Regions from separate parts of the Marinobacterium sp. xm-a-152 genome, predicted to be linked through region 3. Evidence: predicted binding sites of a transcription regulator. Region 3 holds the regulator's gene; each other region holds the start of a gene.
The links. The regulator sigma-54, encoded in region 3, starts transcription at its own class of promoters, with help from an activator protein. The targets are predictions, from matches to a motif close to TGGCACNNNNNTTGCTNT.

Region 1: the regulator sigma-54 is predicted to act here: its motif matches at 1,622-1,639, upstream of flgB (flagellar basal body rod protein FlgB).
Region 2: the regulator sigma-54 is predicted to act here: its motif matches at 1,691-1,708, upstream of XMA152_RS00275 (flagellar basal body rod protein FlgF).
Region 4: the regulator sigma-54 is predicted to act here: its motif matches at 1,225-1,242, upstream of XMA152_RS04265 (amino acid ABC transporter substrate-binding protein).

The regions. Positions count from the first base shown of each region.
Region 1 covers NZ_WBYI01000001.1:47,142-50,274, reverse strand. The annotation lists gene XMA152_RS00270 (flagellar hook-basal body complex protein) at 1-58, opposite strand, end outside; gene XMA152_RS00265 (flagellar hook assembly protein FlgD) at 91-774, opposite strand; gene flgC (flagellar basal body rod protein FlgC) at 793-1,203, opposite strand; gene flgB (flagellar basal body rod protein FlgB) at 1,205-1,588, opposite strand; gene flgM (flagellar biosynthesis anti-sigma factor FlgM) at 1,842-2,216, shown strand; gene XMA152_RS00245 (OmpA family protein) at 2,409-3,133, opposite strand, start outside.
Region 2 covers NZ_WBYI01000001.1:51,292-54,424, reverse strand. The annotation lists gene flgG (flagellar basal-body rod protein FlgG) at 1-775, opposite strand, end outside; gene XMA152_RS00275 (flagellar basal body rod protein FlgF) at 857-1,609, opposite strand; gene XMA152_RS00270 (flagellar hook-basal body complex protein) at 1,782-3,133, opposite strand, start outside.
Region 3 covers NZ_WBYI01000007.1:68,742-71,874, forward strand. The annotation lists gene lptA (lipopolysaccharide transport periplasmic protein LptA) at 1-160, shown strand, start outside; gene lptB (LPS export ABC transporter ATP-binding protein) at 163-888, shown strand; gene XMA152_RS08295 (RNA polymerase factor sigma-54) at 919-2,418, shown strand; gene hpf (ribosome hibernation-promoting factor, HPF/YfiA family) at 2,471-2,761, shown strand; gene XMA152_RS08305 (PTS sugar transporter subunit IIA) at 2,774-3,133, shown strand, end outside.
Region 4 covers NZ_WBYI01000003.1:237,658-240,790, reverse strand. The annotation lists gene XMA152_RS04270 (amino acid ABC transporter permease) at 1-93, opposite strand, end outside; gene XMA152_RS04265 (amino acid ABC transporter substrate-binding protein) at 168-1,184, opposite strand; gene glnE (bifunctional [glutamate--ammonia ligase]-adenylyl-L-tyrosine phosphorylase/[glutamate--ammonia-ligase] adenylyltransferase) at 1,520-3,133, shown strand, end outside.

The DNA of each region.
Region 1 (3,133 bases), on a different contig from region 3:
TTACCGCCAACTGTGAGGTCGCTGAGTTAAGACCTGTGAGTGATGTATAGAATGACATGTCTGTTGTCTCCTAAGTTATTTCTTATCGCTCTATTCGCCAACGCGATAGACATTATTAAATGGAAGATTACCCACACCTGCGACTTCCAATAGAAGCTCACCAGCAGGGCTTGTTGATATTGCATTCACATTCGCGTAAACCAGCGTCGTCGGTGTAAACGCTTCACCATTTTTCATCGCGACTGGTTCTACAAAATATTCACCCGGTTCAGCAGGGTAACCATCATTGGTGATGCCATCCCACTCAAACTCATGGATACCTGGGAAGAGCAGTCCGACAGCTTCTGAATAGACCACCTCTCCTTTGAGGTTCTTAACGACTAATTCAGTACCGTCAGTTGCTTCATCAATCATGATCGCGCCCTTCAAACCTTTGGTCTCATCCAGTTGCGCAAAGCTTCCTTCAACCAATGCGCTTTTGTTGATCAAACCACTGGCCTGCATCAACTGCTGTGACTTAAAGCTATCGGACATCGATTGCATTGAGGTGTTCATTTCAGTGATTCCGCTGACGGTTGAGAACTGCGCCATTTGGGCTAGAAACTCACCGTTCTCCATCGGTTGGAGCGGATCCTGGTTCATCAACTGGGTGGTCATAAGTTTTAGAAAATCGCTCTGCCCAAGCGTTGATGAAGTACGTTCTGCTTCAGCCTGCTGAGCCGCCTGATAATCATCGACAGTACGAACAGCACTACTAATTGCAGTGTCTACCATAGCTTGCTACCCCCGTCCTTATTGACCTAAACGTAGAGTCTGTAGCACCAGCTTCTTAGCGGTGTTAATTGACTCAACGTTGTTTTGGTATGAACGTGATGCGATGGTCATATCCACCATCTCCTCAATCGAGTTCACATTAGAGATGTAGATGTAGCCATCCTTATCAGCAATAGGGTTGTTCGGCTCAAAACGGCGATCGTTAGGTTTATCACTTTGACCGATGCTATCGACGGTGACGCCAGCAGTGTAGTGATCACTCTGTTGATCCATCACTGTTCGGAATACCGGACGCTTGGCTTTGTAGGCCTCTTCTGCACTTGAAGCGGCAACCCCCACGTTAGCTAAGTTAGAGGAGATGGTATTCATGCGAACCATCTGAGCATTCATGGCAGAGCCTGCCACCCCTAAAACATTAAAAAATGACATATTATTCACCCCTCAGTGCTGTTTTTATGCCTTTGATACGACTGTTCAAAAACGTCAGCGTTGCCTGGTAACGCATGGCGTTATCGGCATAAATATTCTGTTCGGTATCCATCTCCACGGTATTACCGTCGAGTGATGGACTAGAAGGCACTCGGTATAGAAGGTCCCCACCCTCTGCACCAAACGCCGACTGCATATGGTTGAAATCACTTGTCTGCATCTGGCCCTTTGCGCCATTTTGAATCAGTGATTTAAAATCAATGTCTCGCGCCTTGTAGTTAGGCGTATCGGCATTTGCGATGTTTGCGGCCAACACTGTTGAACGCATATCTCGCAAGGAGAGTGCTCTCCCGTGAATTCCGAATGGATCTTGTAGTAAAGACATTGTGTAACTCTCTTTTTTACCCTTGCCAACCTATAAGCAAACCCCGTACCAGAAAAATAAAAATTATTTTAAAACAAGCATTTAATTAATATATTTGATAGCAATCACGATTCTTTCGAAGGCATGAAAGCGGCAAATAGAAAGAGAATGGCAAGGCTTTGCCGCTTTTTTTAAGATTGCCACTCAAGTTTTAGCCTGAGGTGTCGATAATGAGAAAGTAACTCTATAAACATTCAATAGATAAGATTGAGACATGGCAGATAATATTCATTTCCTAACTCGCAATAGCGGACAGAAGACGGACTCACCGAGCCGTGTTCAAGCGCGCGCGTCAGGAACTGCTGACACCCCAATCTTGCTAGATGCTAAACGTGCAGAACGTACAAGTAGCGCATCTCAAACTGAAGCTAGTCTCGCAAGTGATACCGTCACCCTGACAGACGCAGCCAAAAAGGCAGCAGGAGCGACCAAAATAGCTACAGAAAATTCAGGCGTAGACCTCGATAAGGTAGAGCGAATCAAACGTGCTATTGCTGAGGGTAAATATCCATTAGATCCGGAAGCTATTGCGGATAAGATGGTGTCTTTGAATTCATTAATTAACCCCCCACCCGGTATTCAACGCTGATTAGGCTTCCATTCGAACCCAGCACCAGCGTTATTTTTTCTTGATTTAGACCCACTAAACCTTCAAAAAAATGCCTTGATGATAAAGCCGGGAAACCCTACTTAGAGGATGAATGATTCATCACACAATCATTGGATACTGAGCCGCTAATAAAAAGGGTTAGAAATCTCTTTAAGTCGATGTGGGAATAGCTTAATTCACATCCATCACGATCTCGATTCGGCGCTCGCCCATGAGGCTACCCTCACGCGGAGGCTTTGTATTAGCGTAACCTTTAATTGTGAGGCGATCACTTGGTATCGCGAATTGATCAGTGAGTGAGTTTGCCACTGATGAAGCACGTGCTATGGAGAGGTCCCAGTTTGATGGGTACTTGCCGCCTACAGGGAGTGGTTCGGCGTCAGTATGGCCTTCAATCGTCACTGGTCCATCGTTCTGGGCAATGATAGAACTAACCTTGCGCAACATGGCTTCAGCACGGTGCTGGCTCATCTCTGCACCCCCCTCTGGGAAGGTGGCCTGTTCAGCTAGCCTTACAATCACCTGGTCACCCTGCTGTTCGATCTCTGCAATGCCTGTGGCTATTTCACGCGCTAACTCATTATTGAGCTGATCAATTTTATGCGCGACTGCATCAATTTTATTTTGATTAGGGTCCTGTTTAGCCCAATTCATCGTATCGTCGTAGTCGAGTACCTCAATCGGCGATTGCGCACTCTGTTGAAACTCTGCGATTCGACGCAACAGTTCAACCCTTTCTTGAGGGACAACACCACCGACATTCTTGGTTTTATCTTCGCTCTCCGCTTCCGCTGAACCTGTCGACTTCATCTCTACTATGACTTGATTATCCTGCTGACGAACCTCTACCTGCCCTCGTGCTACATACTCCGCTAACAGCTCTTCTAACTGCTCTT
Region 2 (3,133 bases), on a different contig from region 3:
TGTTCACAAACTTCAACATCTGGTCTGCGGCGGAGATCGCTTTAGAGTTCACCTCGTACGCACGTTGTGTCTCGATCATGTTGACCATCTCTTCAACAACGTTCACGTTTGAAGCCTCTAGAGCACCCTGAACCAACTTACCAGCACCCAACTGAGCAGGTGTTAGTAACTGTGCGGCGCCACTGGCTGCAGTTTCGACATACATGTTCTCACCCGTAGCCTGAAGGCCAGCTGGGTTAACAAAGGTCGCTAACTGCACATTGCCGACAATAGAAGGCTGGGCTTGTCCAAAACGCATCACACTTACCGTGCCATCTAGGCCAATGGTGATTGACTGCGCATCAGCAGGAATTGCCACCGAAGGCTGTAACTGGAAACCGTTTGAGGTAACAAGCTCACCGTTAGCGCTGAGCTTAAAGGAGCCATCACGGGTATACCCAATCGTTGCATCTGGGCGCAGGATCTGGAAATAGCCAGGGCCATCAATCGCCACATCCAAGGCATTTTCGGTTTGCACCATATTGCCCTGCGTGTGGAGTTTCTCTGTGGCAACAATACGTGTACCAGTACCCAACATCAGTCCCGTAGGCGCTTCGCTGTTTGCAGCTGTATTGGCACCTGCCTGACGAACGTTTTGGTAGAGAAGGTCTTCAAATACCGCACGGTCGCGTTTAAAGCCCATGGTGTTAACGTTCGCAAGGTTGTTCGAGATCACGGACATGCGCGTCTGTTGCGCATCAAGTCCGGTCTTTGCAATCCATAATGTAGCGTCCATTGTGTTTACCTCTATTTTTCTAAGTTGCGACTCGGCGGTCGCTTTCCCTGATCTGTTAAATTCTGTTTGATTTAAGTTCGCTTAACCGTCCATGCGGACCACAGAGGCCCCAGCGGTTGAAAGCTCTTTAGCATTTTTAAATACACTGACCTGCATCTCATATTCACGCGAGTCACGAATCATCTGCACCATCGCATCAATAGGACTAGCCGAACTGCCCTCAACTGCCCCCGACATCACTGTAATATCGGCATCAGCTTGCAAGAGTGCTTTATTAGCCGTTTGGAACAGGCCATCTGGGCGAATCTGCATCACTTGATCTTGGGCATTGACCAGTTTGATGCGAGCGACTGGCGTCATGACATTGCCAGCCTCACCCGCTGCCAAAATATTGACAGTACCATCGGCTGCTATATCGACCTTGGCTGATGGAGGCAAAGTGATGGGCCCGTTATCCCCTAAAAGGAGATGCCCAGCGCCGGTTGTTAACACACCATTTTCAGTGATTTTGATATCGCCACGACGGGTATAAGCCTCAGTTCCATCCGGTGCCTGCACAGCAAACAAACCCTGGCCTGAGACATAGAGATCCAACGGATGACCTGTACGCTGAACAGAGCCTGGACTCAGGTCTACAATGTTATCTGTCTGTAACATTGGGAAGGCACGCGAGTTAAGGTGCCCCTCTGCAATAAGGTCTCGTGAAATAACCGCAGAGCTGAAGCTCTTTTTAAAGCCAACGGTGTTGACGTTAGCCAACTCGTTAAAGGTGTTGGCCTGTCTTTGCTCTGTCACCTTCATACCGTTGAGCACGGTAAATATCATCTTATCCATCTGTCTTACCTCATCTTGAGGCGGCAAGTGTTTGCCGCTTCAACGACGTTTTTATGACGAAAGTTGTCGTTTGCTAATAGGTAAGCAGATATCATGCCAGAAAATAAAAAAAGCCCTCGTATCAATAAGATAGAGGGCAAAGGAAACCAAGCCTAATATTCTACTGGAGGGGTTATCCGCGAATATTAATGATGGCCTGGGTCAGGGTATTTGAAGTTTCAATCGCTTTCGCGTTTGCTTGGAAGTTACGTTGTGCGGTGATCAAATCCACCAGCTCCTGGGTCAAGTCCACGTTAGAACGTTCAATCGCACCCGCTCGGATTGAACCGAAACCTGAAGAACCCGCCTCACCGATCTTAGCATCACCTGATGATGCAGATGCCAAGAAACTTGAGTCACCCATCTGGCGTAGACCAGAAGGTGAAGCAAAGTTTGCAAGAATGATCTTACCAAGGGACTTCTGAGTACCATTTGAGAAGGATGCGTTTACTAGACCGTCACCACCGATATCCAAGCCCATTAGGTCACCTTCAGGTTGACCATCCTGAGACTGCGATAGCACTGAGAAGGTACCGGTATATTGACTAGAACGAGTAAGGTCAATCGTCATATCACTAATTGGGATATTTGTGTCCTGGCCCGCTACCAGTTTTGCCGTGAACGGACTGCCCATAAAGGGTGATAATGCCTCACCATTCAATGTAAATGTCAGTTCACCTGGATCAAGGAAGACAGGCTTCCATGTTTCGGCGTTAATAGTTGAGTCCACACCTGATGGATCGGTTACCTCTTCGTAATATCCATCATCACCCAACTCAACGAATGTCTGAGTACCGTTGACTGTGTGTTGTGAAAGGTTAACCCAGGTATTTGTAACACCTACAGCACGGGTTGTATTGGCAAAACCAAATAGTTCAGGAACTTCTGTTTTGTCGCCTGTTGTTTCAGCAATTTTTACAATATCGATTACTGAGCCAGCACCGGATGTTGGGCTAGTAACGATGAATTGATTGGTTGTCTCATCAAAAGTCACCTGAACACCACGCAATTTCTGGCCTGCTTCAGTAATAGAAGAACCACTCTCCTGTTTTACTTTTGAGTCCACTGTGACGTCTGGATAGTTAATTCCCTGCTCAAGCAAATCCGCTATAACACTTGGCTTCAAGCTGGTATTACCAATATCTAGCTGGAAATTAGATTTTACACCGTTTACCACTACTTCAATATCAAGGTCTGAAGCAATGGTCATGGTTCCATCAGATTTCAAAATAACCGGGTCAGATTTTAGGATTGCAGGATCTGAAGCTTTACCGCGAATTGCGTTATCGGTGGCGCCAACTGCATTCACAACATTCTCTACAGTATCTAGCCCTAATATATTTGAAGCACCCGTCGAGTTAGTAGCATCTAGCGATGTAAAGCTGATACTTGATGCATCACCTGTAGAACCTGAAGAAAACGAGAACTGTCCCTCTTCATAGGTTACTTTCATGCCGTACTTACGATCAGCCTCAGCGACTGTTG
Region 3 (3,133 bases):
GCTGTTAATTACGGGGAACGCCAGAGTGACTCAGGGTGGTGACGAGTTCACTGGCGCCAAAATTAATTACGACATGGCGAACTCTAAAGTAAAAGCCTTTAGCAGTGAGAGCGGAAGCCAGCGTGTCAAAATGGTTCTTCAGCCTAAAAAAGATAATTAACCATGAGTTCACTCGAAGCCCTTCACCTAGCCAAAAGCTACAAAGGACGCTCTGTTATTCAAGATGTGTCCGTCACTGTTGAGCCTGGTGAGATTATCGGATTGCTTGGGCCCAACGGTGCGGGTAAGACAACCTGCTTCTATATGATTGTAGGTCTGGTCAGAGCGGATCGAGGCAACATTCGTCTCAATGGCGACGACGTCACTAGAATGCCTATTCATGAGCGCGCAAAACGCGGCTTAGGCTATCTTCCGCAAGAGGCCTCTGTATTCAGAAAGCTGAGTGTCTACGATAACCTGATGGCCATACTGGAGCAGAGAAAAGACCTGACCAAAGATCAACAACACGAGAAAGCTCAATCTCTACTAGAAGAGTTCCATATCACTCACATCAAAGAGTCCAAAGGGATGGTCCTATCTGGGGGTGAGAGACGCCGAGTTGAGATTGCAAGAGCCCTAGCAAACGACCCTGACTTCATCCTACTGGACGAGCCTTTTGCTGGTGTAGACCCCATCTCTGTCAGCGACATCAAACAGACCATCAGGCACCTTAAAGATCGAGGTATTGGCGTCCTGATAACCGATCACAATGTCAGAGAGACTCTCGACATTTGCGAACGGGCTTACATCGTTAGTGAGGGTAACATTCTTGCAGAGGGTGAGCCTGAGCAGATCATGATGAATCAAGCCGTTAAAGAGGCTTATCTGGGCAATGATTTTCGCTTGTAACTCTCACACTTTTAAGTAATTATCATTTTAATGAAGCACTCTTTACAGCTCAAAGTCGGACAGAACCTGTCCATGACCCCACAATTGCAGCAAGCGATCAAATTGCTGCAACTCTCCTCCTTAGAGCTACAGACAGAGATTCAAGAGGCACTCGATAGTAACCCACTACTGGAGGTAGCCGATGAAGAAGATCAGAGTGAAGAGAACTCTCAAAGCATTGAGCAAAAAGAGTCATCAACCTTAGATGAGACCCAATCTAATTCAGAGATCGAAGAGACGTTCGAATCGTCTCAGCCGGAAGATAGCTGGTCTACTGATGACATCCCTGAACAGCTTTCAACCGACAGTCAATGGGACGATACTTACCAAAGCTCTTCAAATTCCAATCGTGATGATGATTGGATGCCAGGTGATAATGACGCTGCGGTTGAAACCATCCAAGACCACCTTAACTGGCAACTGAATCTGGTTAATTTCAGCGATGTTGATCGATACATTGCTGAGATGATTATCGACTCTATCGATGATCGTGGCTATCTGATCACCGATCTGCAGGACATTCTTCTTAACTGCCAAGAGGAACTACCTGAACTCTTTTTTGAAGTGGAAATGGATGAGGTGGAGACAGTACTTCACCGCATTCAACAGTTTGACCCACCCGGTGTCGGTGCCCGTGATCTTGCAGAGTGTTTGAAAATCCAGTTAAGACAGCTACCCATAGAGACACCTTGGCGCGCAGAGTCACTGCGCCTAGCGACCGACTATTTAAACCTGTTGGGCAGTCGAGATTTTAAATCTTTGATGCGCCGTATGAGGCTCAAAGAGGAGCAACTGTCAGAGGTGGTTAGGTTGATTCAATCACTTAACCCAACACCAGGAGACTCTTTAGATCTGGGTGATACTGATTACATCGTACCGGACGTGATCGTGCGTAAACGCGCTGGGGAGTGGACACTCACTTTAAATAACGACGTAGTTCCTGAGTTACGTATCAATGATGTCTACTCAGGCATGATTAAACGTGCAGACAACTCCGCGGAGAACCAATTTTTAAAAGACCATCTCCAGGATGCACGCTGGTTCATAAAGAGTTTACAAAGCCGCAACGAGACCCTCTTAAAGGTCTCAACGGAGATCGTTTCCAGACAGATCGGTTTTCTTGAACAGGGTGAACAGGCGATGAAGCCTCTTATTCTTCACGACATTGCTGAAGCCGTTGATCTACATGAATCCACCATCTCCCGTGTTACAACTCGAAAATACATGCACACCCCGCGCGGTGTCTTTGAATTGAAATATTTCTTTTCGAGTCAGGTGGCTACCAGTGACGGCAGTGGTGCATCATCAACTGCGATTCGAGCAATCATTAAAAAATTAATTTCAGAAGAAGACCCTCGCAAGCCACTAAGTGACAGTAAGCTTGCTACACTACTAGATAAAGAGGGGGTGAATGTTGCAAGACGAACCATTGCTAAATATCGCGAAGTTCTCAACATTCCACCTTCAAATGAGAGAAAGCGTTTGGTTTAATTGAGGTGGGCGGCCTCATTTTTTCACTCCGCCTAAGACGAGGAGAAGTCATATGCAGATAAATATTACTGGTCATCACGTGGACCTGACTGAAGCTCTAAGTGAATACGTACGTAACAAGTTCGATAAGCTAGAACGTCACTTCGACAACATTCAGAATGTACAAGTTACTCTCAGTGTCGAAAAGCAGGGTAAAAAAGCCGAGGCTGATGTTCACTTAGCCGGTGGCCAAGTGGTAGCTTCTGATGAGCATGATGACATGTATGCAGCGATTGATGGCTTAGTGGATAAGCTTGATCGCCAAATCATCAAGCATAAAGAAAAAATGAAATCTCACAAATAAACGAACGACAACATGCAACTAGGTGACCTACTGACGACTGAAACAACCGCCTGCCGGGAGTCAGTCGCCAGTAAAAAACGCCTTCTACAAGTGGCCAGCGAAAAGCTGGCCTCTTCAGTTGATGGCGTGACAGAAGATGAAATTTTTACAGGCCTTCTCAATCGTGAACGGTTAGGCAGTACAGGAATAGGTTCTGGCGTGGGTATACCACACTGTCGGATCCCAGGTTGCTCAACAGCATCCGCCTGCTTAATCACACTTGATGACGGTGTCGATTTTGATTCAATCGATTCAGCGCCGGTCGATCTTGTCTGCGCACTGATCGTGCCCGATGATGGAAATGATGAGCACCTTAAGACACTGGCTGGTTTA
Region 4 (3,133 bases), on a different contig from region 3:
GCGTGGGTTGTTATAAAAGGCGTTGGAGGTGGTTCCGGAGCTCGATTTACGGCTCGCTGACTTAACCTCTTCAATGGTTTTTTGTTTGAACATTGAATTAACCTAAAAATAGAGTGCTTTCACGCAGAAAGGGGCACTGTTGTGCCCCTTTTTAGATCGCTTCGGTTTTAGCGCATAGCTGGTGCGTATAGGATACCGCCATCACGCCAAGACGCGTTGATACCACGTGCTAGCTTAAGTGGTGAATCCATACCCACGTTACGCTCAAACGACTCTGAGTAGTTACCTACTTGAGTGATGATGTTGTAAGCCCAGTCAGCACTTAGACCTAGGTTAGCACCTAGTTCACCTTCAGCACCTAGTAGACGCTTGTTAGCTGGGTTGCCGTTCGCTTTCATGTCAGCTGCGTTTGCAGAAGTGACCTTCTGCTCTTCTGCTTCGATCATTGCGTTTAGAGACCACTTAACAATGTTGAACCACTGGTCATCGCCTTGACGAACTACTGGGCCTAGAGGCTCTTTAGAGATAACTTCGGGAAGAATCACTGCATTGCCTGGGTTAGCTAGACCGATACGAAGTGCCGCTAGCTGAGAACCGTCTGATGTTAGGAAGTCACAACGACCTGATTCGAAACCTTGACGAGTTTGGTCAGAGGTATCGAAAGTAACTGCTTTGTATGACATGCCGTTCTCACGGAAGTAGTCAGCGATTGCAAGCTCAGTAGAGGTACCCGCTTGGATACATGCGTTTGCACCGTCTAGCTCAGTTGCGCTTGATACGCCTAGGTCTTTCATGACCATGAATGACGCACCGTCGTAGTAGTTAGTACCAGCAAAGTTGATACCTAGTGATGTATCACGAGTGTGAGTCCAAGTCGTGTTACGAGATAGCATGTCGATTTCGCCAGACGCTAGCGCAGTGAAACGCTCTTTAGCGGTTAGCGGTTTGTATTGAACAGCTTCTGAATCGCCAAGTACTGCAGCTGCAACCGCACGACACATATCAACGTCGAGACCGCTCCATTTGCCGTTCTCATCTTTTTGAGAGAAGCCTGCAAGACCAGTAGATACACCACAAGTTAGGGTGCCACGGCTCTTAACATCGTCAAGAGTAGCTGCTTGAACTGCACCAGCAGTCATTGTTGCAGCAAGGATAGAAGCGGTTAGTAAAGCTTTCTTAGCCATTATGTAGATCCTCTTTTGAGTAGGTTGTTGTTCTTTTTCCACAGCAACTAGTGTGCCAACAATTTTCAGTGAGTCATTTTCATCGACATTCATCGTTAAAAATTGTCTGAAAGTTACGGTATAACGGGGTGTTTTGATCAAATAATCTTTAATACCCAACGCCAGCACTCTGCTTACTCGTTTAAGATTGTGTCATTCTGACTCAAAGGTCAATACTAAAGTAGGGCTTAAATTGAGCTTTTGCACAGTATTGGTGCAATTTGATTTAAGTCCTGTTCCTCTTATAACTGAACGCAGTATATTAGTCCTATTGGCAAGATTTCGGAGTGGTTTGAGTGACAGCGATATTGAATGACTACCTAGAAAAACAGCAGCAAAAGGTTTCAGCAGCAAGAGATCTGCTTGAATCAGATCACAATCGGTTGGCGGAGTTAGATCGAGTGCTATTGGGATCTGACTATGTTGCGGATCAGCTGCAGCGTCATCCCGAATTGATTGAGCAGTTAAACCTTGATGTTGGTGAGCTTCCAACAGGTGCTTTAACAGCGCAAGTGTTGGCGGCTGTTGAAGCTGTGGGGAGTGAAGAGGCACTGAGTGTTGCGCTGCGTCGCCTGCGTCGATTGGCCATGGTTAGAATTATTTGGCGCGACTTGAACCGATTGGCCGATCTAACAGAAACCACCCGGATGCTCTCCGAACTGGCCGATGCCACTACTGATGCAGCATTGAATTGGCTGCACCAAGATCTAGTCAAAGATCTGGGTGAGCCAATGGACTCTGATGGAAATTTGCAACGCATGGCCGTCATTGGAATGGGCAAATTGGGGGCACATGAGCTCAATCTCTCCTCGGATATCGACCTGATGTTTACCTTCCCCGCCAATGGCGAAACCCAAGGTGGCCGCCGTTCACTATCCAACCAAGAGTTCTTTACACGACTGGGTAAAAGATTGATTCGTGTTTTAGATGCCCCCACAGCCGAGGGCTTTGTATTCCGTGTCGATATGCGTCTGCGTCCGTTTGGATCTTCTGGTCCATTGGTTGCCAGTTTTGATGCCATGGAGCAGTACTACCAGACACAGGGGCGTGAGTGGGAGCGTTATGCGTTGATCAAAGCGCGTATCATCGCGGGTGATAAGGAAGCTGGCGCCCAGTTGATGCAGGATCTGCGCCCCTTTGTCTATCGTAAGTACATTGACTACAGCGCCTTTGAATCTTTGCGTGAAATGAAAGGGATGATTGAGCGTGAGAACCGTTTAAAGGGTCGTGAGAATAACGTTAAGTTGGGAGCCGGAGGTATTCGCGAGGTTGAGTTCATCGCTCAAGCCTTTCAGCTAATCCGCGGCGGGCGTGATACACGTTTGCAGCAACGAGAGTTGTGCAACATATTGCCACTTCTCCCAGAGGTAGTCGGCATTCCAGACGTGGTTGTGACAGAGCTAACCCATGCCTACGTCTTCCTGCGTAATGTGGAACATGCGATTCAGGCGCAAGCCGATAAGCAGACCCAAGAGCTACCAGCTGATGATCTCGGTATGCAGCGCCTTGCCTACTCCATGGGCTTTACGAGTCCAGAGGCACTTTTAACAGAGCTAAACGATCATCGACGTCGAGTCTCAAAGCACTTTGCAGATGTCATTGCGCCAGTGGATCAGGAAGACAATGCCGAGCAAACTGAGAGCGATGCGCATCTTACGGGCCTCTGGCATGAGGAGTTTGCTGATCAAGAAGCGCTGGCACACTATCTGACAGAACTGGGTTATAGCGAAACCGATCGAGCTGTGAAGGCACTGATATCGCTGCGTCAGTTAAGAACGGTACAGGCGTTGCAAAATGTCGGGCAGGAGCGTTTGTTGGATCTGCTGCCTCGTTTGCTCCGGGATCTGTCGGGCGTGGAAAACGCAGAAGAGACTTTGGAGCGGGTTTTGCAGCTGATTCAAGCTGTAGTG